DNA from 2 places in the Agrobacterium sp. 22-223-1 genome. Region 2 is predicted to be linked to the other one. Evidence: riboswitches for the same ligand, from Rfam matches in the RefSeq annotation. Region 2 holds a riboswitch; the other holds the start of a gene.
What was found. Region 2 has a riboswitch for cobalamin ahead of nrdH (glutaredoxin-like protein NrdH). Riboswitches for the same ligand answer to the same signal wherever they lie in the genome.

Region 1 (4,936 bases), on a different contig from region 2:
CCGAGATAGGGCGTGCGCCCAAGTTCCACCGCCTGTCGTGCGGTAATGCGTTCGGTGGTTTCGGCCTGCTGCTCCACGAAGGCGAGCCGGCGGGCAAGGTCTCGCCGTCCCAATGAGGCAAGCGGCTCACCCCCGAGCGTAACGTGCCCCCGGCGCGGCTTGCGAATACCCGCCAGCATGGAAAGCAGCGTGCTTTTGCCGGAACCGTTCGGTCCGATGACGCCGAGAAACTCACCGGAACCGACATCGAGTGAGACCCCGCGCACGATATCGATATTGCCGGCGTGGAAATGCAGGTCGTGAGCGGATAATTTCATGAACGCCCCCTCTTCTGCCCAAGGATGAAGGCAAAGGCGGGTGCGCCAACGAGCGCAGTGATGACACCGATGGGCAGCACCTGCCCCGGAATGACAATGCGCGAGAGAATATCCGCGACGATCATGAAAACCGCGCCGGTCAGCGCCGTCACCGGCAGCAATATACCATGGCGAACGCCGACGAAGATGCGTGCGGCATGCGGAATGACGAGGCCCACGAAGCCGATGGAGCCGACCAGCGATACCATCGCAGCCGTCATGATCGCCGAAACGGAGATCAGCACCGCATAGACCCAGCGCACCGGAATGCCGAGCGAGGCAGCAGCCTGACCGCCGAAGGCGAAGGCATCGAGCGCCCGGGCATACCAGAGACACACCGCAAGTCCCGCAAGGCTGACCGGCAGCGCCAGCCAGACATCCGGCCAGCGCACGCCCGAGAGGTTGCCCAGCAGCCAGAACATGATGCCGCGCGCCTGTTCGGCATTGGCGGATTTGGTGACGATGAAAGAGGTCATGGCATTAAACAGCTGCGACCCGGCCACCCCGGCCAGAATGATAGCGCTGTTGCCATGTCCCCCCCGCACCGCCAGAAGGCTGACCAGCGAAAACGCAACGAAGGCACCAATGAGCGCCCCGGCCGGCATCGTCAGGAACCCCGCTCCGAAGCCAAGCAACGCGACAGCGACGGCACCGGTGGAGGCGCCGGCGGAAATGCCGAGAATATAAGGATCGGCAAGCGGATTGCGCAAAAGCGATTGCAGCACCGCCCCGGCCAGCGCCAAAGAAGCGCCGCAACAGGCGGCAACAACGGCGCGGCTGAGGCGGTAACTCCAGACAATGCCCTCATCCAGCGGTTCCAGCGGATAGGTCGCATGGAAGACGCGGTTGGCGATTGTTTTCGCCACGACGTCAAAAGGAATGGCAGTCTCGCCGATGGCCGCCCCGGCCATCAGCGCGACGAGCAGCAGGGCGAGCGCGGCAAAAGCCAGCCCTACCCTGCCGAGATGGATGGAAAGACCGTTCACTTGGCGAGGCCGGCAGCCGAAATCGCCTCGGCCAGCGTTTCGATGCCTTCAATGGTGCGAATGGTCGGGTTCATCGCCTGCGCATCCATCTCGAACACATGACCTTCCTTGACGGCTGGCATGATGCTGGCCACGGGATCGGTGGCGAGGAACTTCAGCTTGACGGCGACATCGTCAGCCGGGAAACGGCGGCGATCCATCTTGCCGGCGACGATGATGGAGGGATTTGCCTTGGCGATGGTTTCCCAGCCGACGGTCGGCCATTCTTCATCGCTTTCGATGACGTTCTTTAAGCCCAACGCGGACATGATGTAGCCGGGGGCGCCATTGCGGCCGGCCACATAGGGATCGATATCCAGCTCGGCGCTGGAGAACCAGAAGACTGCCGAAAGCTTGCCATTTGCCGAGGCGATCTTGGCGCGGGCGGCTTCTTCACGCTTCTTCAGGTCGGCAACGACCTCTTCACCGCGATCCTGCACGTTGAAGATTTTGGCGAGATCGCGGATTTCCTGGTAAATCAGATCCATGGTGAAGACGGTGTTGCGCACGCCGTCACCGCCGCCGGAATTGTCCTTGCCCATGCAATCGGCGGGCGAGGTATAAACGGGAACGCCAAGCTCGGCGAATTGCGCCGGTGTTCCGACAACGCCTTCCGGGCCGATCTGCCACTGGAACTGCGTCGTCACGAGGTCCGGCTTCTTGCCGATGACCGCCTCAAAGCTCGGATCATTGTCAGCCAGACGCTCGACCCTGGCATTGGCCTCTTCGTAGCCCTTCAGAACCGGACCGATCCACAGCGCCGTGCCGACCACCTTGTCGGAAAGGCCGAGGAGGTAAAGAACCTCGGTCGTGCTCTGGCCGACGGACACGGTGCGGGCGGGTGCCTGCTTGAAGGTGATGTCCTGACCGCAGCTGTTGATCGTCAGGGGATAGGTGGTTTCGGCAGCATTGGCGCCGGCGACGGGCAAAGCCGCAAGCGCAGCGGCCAGAAAGCCGGCATGGACCGGCAGGCGTCTAGAATGAAACATGTGTTCTCCAGTCGAAAGTAAATCTTATTCCAGAGCAGCAGGCGTCAAAACGCGCAGCAACAGCGGGACGTCTTGTACGGAGAACGGCAATAGGACGCAAACGAAATGTTATGAAATAACATTACAATCTCCTCCTCCGGGCTTCCCCGCCCGTAACGATGGTTTATATTTCGACGGCAGGTCTCCTGGCTCACGGATTTGCGTCGCTCATCTGCCTTCCCGCATTCCGGAGAATACAGTGGCATGACGCCTTGAAGCGTCACGGGGATGAACGACAATCCGCTTACAGTTGCGGGGGCAGCCACGGCATTGGGCGAAAAAGATCGCCCGCACCATGTTCCCTATTAATCCCTTCGCCTTTCGGCTGCAGGAACCGTCGCTTTCTCACATAAGGGGCAAGAGGCGGGGCGTCAATTGCGATAGTGCCGCACCTCAGCACAAAGACGGGCCTGCCAGGGCGAAAATCTTTGCAGAACCGGAACCTGCCGGTTGCGGCGCGCCTTTCGACATGGCGGTGAGCGTTTCGATCACCACCAGCCCGGATTGCGCCAGGAACTCGGTCAGAAGACCGCTATCCCGCACGGCATCGAGACGGACAAGCTGATCGTCGAGATCGGAAAAATGTCGCCTCACCAACGCAATCGCATCCGCCTCGTCACCGGCGACGACCGGGCCGACAATATGGCCCCGCCCCGCTGCACGCCGCAATGCAAAGGCGGCAAGACGATCGGCCTCGAACAGGCCATAACCCGTATTTTCCCGGAGAAGGCGTTGCAGGACGCCCCGGCGCGAAACACCGAAAGCCGCGCGATCCAAATCCGCCACGGCGGACAAATGATCCTCGGACAGCGGCTCGATTCTCTGTTTTCTTCCAAGTGTCGGCATCTCGGCAGGGCAGCGCGCCTTGCCGCGCAGGAGATGTACTTTTTCGGTATCTCCGGAAAAACCCAGCCGTGCGAAAAGCCGTCGCGAGGCTTCCGTTGCGTTCAACCGCAGGGCGGCGTCAGAGTGACCCGCGATGAGTTGGCCCACCAGCCATGGCGCAACGCCCTGCCTCTGCAAACGGGGGGAAACGATGACCATGCCGACCGTCGCGAAACCCTCATCATAAGGAAACAGCATTGCCGTTGCGACAACGCGATCGATTTCGTCAAGCGCGGCAAGCCCGACGCCGCACTGCCGCAGGAAACACCATTCGTTCGCGTGATATCGCCATCCGACAGCCATGGACAAAGCATGCAGATGATCGGCCTCCACATCGGCGATATCCACTGTCCGCAACTCGAAACTATCGACTTTGAGCAGCTCCATGACAAACGGCTCTCATTCCCTCCGGCGCGGAACCTTGATCCCGGCAGCCCAGTTCACGACATCCGAAGATAACCAGCCTCGTCAGCAGGAATTTTCCGAAAGCGCTGGAAGGACACAACAATCTACTGAAATCACCCGTATTTCAGCAGATAAACGCCGCAGGCCGCTCTAAGCTTTTCGGCGTTGAAGCGACGGAGACAGCCATGAACGCAATCGACATTCTGGAGCGTCTTGTCGGCTTCCCGTCGGTGGTCGGAACCGCCAATGGCGACATTGCCGGATGGATCGCCGATTATCTGGAAAGCCACGGCGCGAAAGTATCGCTGCTTGCCGGCCCGGAAGGCGACCGCGCCAATCTCTTCGCCAGCTTCGGCCCGACCGATGCCAGCGGATACATCTTGTCCGGCCATATGGATGTGGTGCCTGCCGGTGAGCCGGAATGGTCCTCCGATCCCTTCACGCTGAGAACTGAAGGCGAGCGCCTCTACGGACGCGGAACCACCGACATGAAAGGGTTTCTGGCCACGGTTCTCGCCGCAGCACCGGCATTTTCACGCATGGCGCTGAAGCGGCCCGTTCACATCGCCTTTTCCTATGACGAGGAGGCGGGCTGCCGCGGCGTTCCGCATCTCATCGCCCGATTGCCGGAGCTATGCGCAAAACCGGCGGGCGCGATCATCGGCGAACCGAGCAATCTGCATGCGGTGCGCGCCCACAAGGGCAAGGCCGCCGCACGCATCACCATTCGCGGCCGCTCCGGCCATTCCTCGCGGCCGGATCAGGGCGTGAACGCCATTCATCTGATGACCGGCATCATGGCAAAGGCGGTCGAGACCGCACAGGCTCTCACCGAGGGGCCTTTCGAAGCGACGTTCGAACCGCCCTATTCCTCGCTGCAGATCGGCACAGTGAAAGGCGGACAGGCGATCAATATCATCCCCGATCTCTGCGCCATCGAACTGGAGGCGCGGGCGATTGCTGGCGTATCGCCGATCGCCCTGCTTCAGCCGGTGCGCGACGGCGTCGACGCGCTCGCCGCCGAGGGCATCGACATAGAATGGACGCCGATGAGCGATTATCCGGCGCTCTCCCTTGCCGCCGATGCACCCCTCGTGACGCTTCTGGAAGAATTGACCGACGCGCCCTGCATCGCCGCCGTCAGCTATGGCACGGAGGCCGGGCTTTTTCAGGCGGCCAGCATCGATGCCATCATCTGCGGCCCGGGCGATATTGGCCGCGCCCACAAACCGGACGA
Region 2 (4,936 bases):
TCAGGGCAGCCTGTTCCGGGCGCTGGACCGCCCGGCCATGGAAAAATTCGCCCGGGAGAAACTGTCGGAGCTCGGCCTGATGACGATTCAGAACATCAATCAGGCAGTGGAAACCCTCTCCGGCGGTCAGCGTCAGGGTGTGGCTGTGGCGCGTGCAGCGGCCTTCGGCTCCAAGGTCGTCATTCTTGACGAGCCGACGGCAGCACTTGGTGTCAAGGAAAGCCGGCGTGTTCTGGAGCTTATCCTGGACGTTCGCTCGCGCGGCCTGCCGATTGTCCTCATCTCGCACAACATGCCGCATGTCTTCGAGGTCGCGGATCGCATCCATATCCACCGGCTCGGCAAGCGCCTCTGCGTCATCAATCCGAAGGACTACTCCATGTCCGACGCCGTCGCCTTCATGACGGGCGCCAAGGAAGCGCCGAAGGAAACGCTTGCCGCATGACGCTGAAGCTTGAAACGATCGCCGAAGACGTTCTTCGGCGGGCAAAAGGTAAATCCCGTTTTATCGTCGCTATTGCCGGTCCCCCTGGGGCCGGCAAATCCACGCTGGCGGATGCCCTTTGTGATGCTTTGCTGGCATGGGACGAAACGGCCGCCGTCCTGCCCATGGATGGCTTCCATATGGACAATGGCATCCTTGAAGAGCGGGGGCTGCTGCCGCGAAAAGGCGCGCCGGAAACATTCGACGTGCGCGGTTTCCTCGATATCGTCTCCGCCGTCCGCAAGGGCGGGCAAGAGGTGCTTGTTCCGGTTTTCGACCGTTCCCGTGAAATCGCTATAGCGTCTGCTCGTGCGGTTGCGCCGGAAACACGCTTTATCCTCGCTGAAGGCAATTATCTGCTACTGGACGAGGCGCCGTGGACAACTCTTTCCAAGAGCTTCGACCTCACCATTTTTGTCGGGCCGTCCGTCGCGGTGCTTGAGGAGAGGCTGAGGAAAAGGTGGCAGGGCTATGGTCTCGATGAGGCCCATATCCACGCCAAACTTTTCGAAAACGATCTTCCGAACGGAAAAAGGGTGATTGAAAACGCCCGTCCCGCCGATATCCGCATCGATATCTGGGAATAGATTAACGCTTTTCTCTGTTTGAGCGGCGGCACGCATGTGCCGTTAAGCCTTTGTTGACCATGTGTTGAATCTTTTTGATCCACAGGGTGGGGCTTTTGTGTGTCTATTTATTGACGCGAAAATTTCCTCATATACTATATGTGGTGTTCGAGGTTCTTCCGATTCGCAAGGGTCGGGAGCTAAGACGGGAATTCGGTGCGTAACGCCATATGGCGGAGCAAGGCCGAAACTGCCCCCGCAACTGTAAGCGGTGAGCATCGTTCCGATTTGGGTCACTGGGGTCAAAAGCTCCGGGAAGGCCGGAATAGATGTTGTGACCCGCAAGTCAGGAGACCTGCCTTGAGCGCAAACGTCCACGGGCGGGGTGTCCGGAGGAAGGTGTATGACGCAAATGATTTGCGTGCGCCCTTTTCTGCCCCCTCCAGAACAAGCTTCGGGGTGAAGTCATGCCAGTGCATTTGTTTAAGTTGCTGCGCTCGTCGGCGTAGAGAGTGATTTTACGTGGCTAAAAGCCGCGCACGCCCACCCTAATGACAGATCCATCGCCGCCCGATTGCGATTGCAATCGGCAATGTTGAGCCTTGTCCGAAATCGGCTTCGAGAGAGGAAATCATGACCGTCACCGTTTACAGCAAGCCCGCCTGCGTCCAATGCATCGCCACCTATCGCGCTCTCGACCGCATCGGTGTCCCCTATGAGATCGTCGATATTTCCGAAGATGCGGATGCGCTCGATCATGTGCGTGGCCTCGGCTACATGCAGGTGCCCGTGGTTGTTGCCGGCGAACGCCATTGGGCGGGTTTCCGGCCGGATATGATCGGCTCGATCAGCTGAGGCGGCGGCGCGATGGGCCTGATCGTCTATTATTCCAGCCGTTCTGAAAACACCCATCGTTTCCTTCTGAAACTGGGACGGCGTCTGTTTCGCCTGCCGCTTGGCGTTGAGGAAGATGTTCCCCATGTGTCCGAGCCCTATGTGCTGGTCACCCCCACCTATGGGGGTGGTGGCACGAAAGGGGCCGTGCCAAAGCCGGTCATCCGGTTTTTGAACGAGCCCTCCAACCGAAATCTCATTCGCGGCGTCATCGCGGCGGGAAACACGAATTTTGGCGCAGCTTTCGCATCCGCCGGAGATATCGTCTCGCGCAAATGCGCCGTGCCGTTTCTCTATCGCTTCGAGCTTCTCGGCACGGAGGAAGATGTCGCCAACGTCAAACATGGATTGGAACGATTTTGGACACGCTGACCTCGAGCGCCATGCGCAAGGACGCCAAACAGCCGGCAGCCGCATCCCAGAAACCGCTCGATGCGGCTCTGGACTACCACGCGCTGAACGCGATGCTGAACCTTTACGACGAGAACGGGAAGATCCAGCTCGACAAGGATCGCCTGGCCGCCCGGCAATATTTCCTCCAGCACGTCAACCAGAACACCGTATTTTTCCATAACCTCAGGGAAAAGTTCGATTATCTGGTGACTGAGGGATATTACGAACAGGAAGTGCTGGATCAGTATTCCTTCAATTTCGTCCGTGACCTCTATGACGAAGCCTATGCCCGGAAGTTCCGCTTCCCGACCTTTCTCGGCGCCTTCAAATATTACACCTCCTACACGCTGAAGACCTTCGACGGAAAACGTTATCTGGAGCGTTACGAGGATCGCGTCTGCATGGTGGCGCTGGCCCTTGCGCGCGGCGATGAGCAGCTCGCCCGCAATCTGGTCGATGAGATCATTTCCGGCCGCTTCCAGCCAGCAACGCCGACCTTCCTCAACGCCGGCAAAAAGAGCCGTGGTGAACTGGTCTCGTGTTTTCTGCTGCGTGTGGAAGACAATATGGAAAGCATCGGCCGCTCCATCAATTCGGCGTTGCAGCTTTCCAAGCGCGGCGGCGGCGTGGCGCTGTCCCTGACCAATATCCGCGAATTCGGAGCGCCGATCAAACAGATCGAAAACCAGTCGTCCGGTGTCATTCCTGTCATGAAGCTGCTGGAGGATAGTTTTTCCTATGCCAACCAGCTTGGCGCGCGCCAAGGTGCGGGCGCGGTCTATCTGCATGCCCATCACCCGGATATCATGCGTTTCCTCGATACCAAGCGCGAAAATGCCGACGAAAAAATCCGCATCAAGACCCTGTCGCTCGGCGTGGTGATCCCTGACATTACCTTCGAGCTCGCCAGGAACAATGAGGATATGTACCTGTTCTCGCCCTATGATGTGGAGCGTGTCTATGGCGTGCCGTTGACCGAAATTTCGGTCACCGAAAAATATCATGAAATGGTCGCCGATAGCCGCATCCGCAAGAAGAAGATCAAGGCGCGCGAATTCTTCCAGGTGATCGCCGAAATCCAGTTCGAGAGCGGTTACCCCTACATCATGTTCGAGGATACGGTGAACCGCGCCAATCCGGTTGCCGGCCGCATCAGCATGAGCAATCTCTGCTCGGAAATCCTGCAGGTCAGCGAAGCGAGCGAGTTCAACGCCGATCTGTCCTATAGCCATATGGGCAAGGATATTTCCTGCAATCTCGGATCACTCAACATCGCCTCGGCGATGGACTCCGCCGATTTCGGCAAGACTATCGAGACCTCCATCCGGGCGCTGACGGCCGTGTCGGACATGAGCCATATTTCCTCCGTTCCTTCGGTGGAAAAGGGCAATGATGCCAGCCACGCCATCGGGCTTGGCCAGATGAACCTGCACGGTTATCTGGCGCGCGAACGCATCTTCTACGGTTCTGAAGAAGGCGTCGATTTCACCAATATCTATTTCTACACCGTGACCTATCACGCCATCCGCGCCAGCAACCGGCTGGCCGTGGAACGGGGCCATAGCTTCAAGGGCTTTGAGAATTCCAAATATGCCTCGGGCGAATATTTCGACAAATATACCGACCGGGAATGGCTGCCTGCGACCGAAAAAGTGAAGGTGCTGTTTGAGAAAGCCGGCATCGCCATTCCGACACAGGAGGACTGGGCAGTTTTGAAGAAGGACGTCATGGCGTCTGGTCTCTATAACCAGAACCTTCAGGCCGTGCCGCCGACAGGCTCGATCTCCTACATCAACCACTCCACCTCCTCCATTCATCCGATCGTCTCGAAGATCGAAATCCGCAAAGAGGGCAAGATCGGCCGCGTTTATTACCCGGCTTCCTATCTCTCGAACGACAATCTCGAATATTATCAGGACGCCTATGAGATCGGCCCCGAAAAGATCATCGACACCTATGCGGCCGCGACCCAGCATGTCGATCAGGGCCTGTCGCTGACGCTGTTCTTCCGCGATACGGCAACGACGCGTGATATCAACCGGGCGCAGATCTATGCCTGGAAGAAGGGCATCAAGACCATCTATTACATTCGGTTGCGCCAGATGGCGCTGGAAGGCACGCAGGTTCAGGGCTGCGTTTCCTGCACGCTCTGAATTGAGGGACAAGACAATGAACATTGCCGTAAAACCCGCGTCCTGCATCCGCGCGGTCAACTGGAACCGCATCGAGGACGACAAGGATCTCGAAGTCTGGAACCGCCTGACCTCGAATTTCTGGCTGCCGGAAAAGGTGCCGCTCTCCAACGATATCCCCTCGTGGGGAACGCTGAAGCCGGAAGAACAGAAACTGACGATCCGTGTCTTCACTGGGCTGACATTGCTCGACACCATCCAGAACGGTGTCGGCGCCGTGCGCCTGATGGCGGATTCGGCAACGCCGCATGAGGAGGCCGTGCTTTCCAACATCTCCTTCATGGAGGCCGTGCACGCTCGCTCCTATTCGTCGATCTTTTCGACGCTCTGCCTCACGCCCGATGTTGACGACGCCTATCGCTGGTCGGAGGAAAACGAATTCCTGCAGCGCAAATCCGCACTAATCA

Region 1: linked by a shared signal. The riboswitch ahead of ACQZ60_RS18835 (ABC transporter substrate-binding protein) and the one ahead of nrdH (glutaredoxin-like protein NrdH) in region 2 are both predicted to bind cobalamin.

Annotation. Positions count from the first base shown of each region.
Region 1 covers NZ_JBNWCN010000004.1:293,153-298,088, forward strand. The annotation lists gene ACQZ60_RS18825 (ABC transporter ATP-binding protein) at 1-317, opposite strand, end outside; gene ACQZ60_RS18830 (FecCD family ABC transporter permease) at 314-1,342, opposite strand; gene ACQZ60_RS18835 (ABC transporter substrate-binding protein) at 1,339-2,370, opposite strand; cobalamin riboswitch at 2,529-2,763, opposite strand; gene ACQZ60_RS18840 (GNAT family N-acetyltransferase) at 2,803-3,681, opposite strand; gene argE (acetylornithine deacetylase) at 3,885-4,936, shown strand, end outside.
Region 2 covers NZ_JBNWCN010000001.1:6,308-11,243, forward strand. The annotation lists gene ACQZ60_RS00030 (ATP-binding cassette domain-containing protein) at 1-445, shown strand, start outside; gene ACQZ60_RS00035 (nucleoside triphosphate hydrolase) at 442-1,071, shown strand; cobalamin riboswitch at 1,205-1,427, shown strand; gene nrdH (glutaredoxin-like protein NrdH) at 1,684-1,905, shown strand; gene nrdI (class Ib ribonucleoside-diphosphate reductase assembly flavoprotein NrdI) at 1,918-2,316, shown strand; gene nrdE (class 1b ribonucleoside-diphosphate reductase subunit alpha) at 2,328-4,490, shown strand; gene nrdF (class 1b ribonucleoside-diphosphate reductase subunit beta) at 4,507-4,936, shown strand, end outside.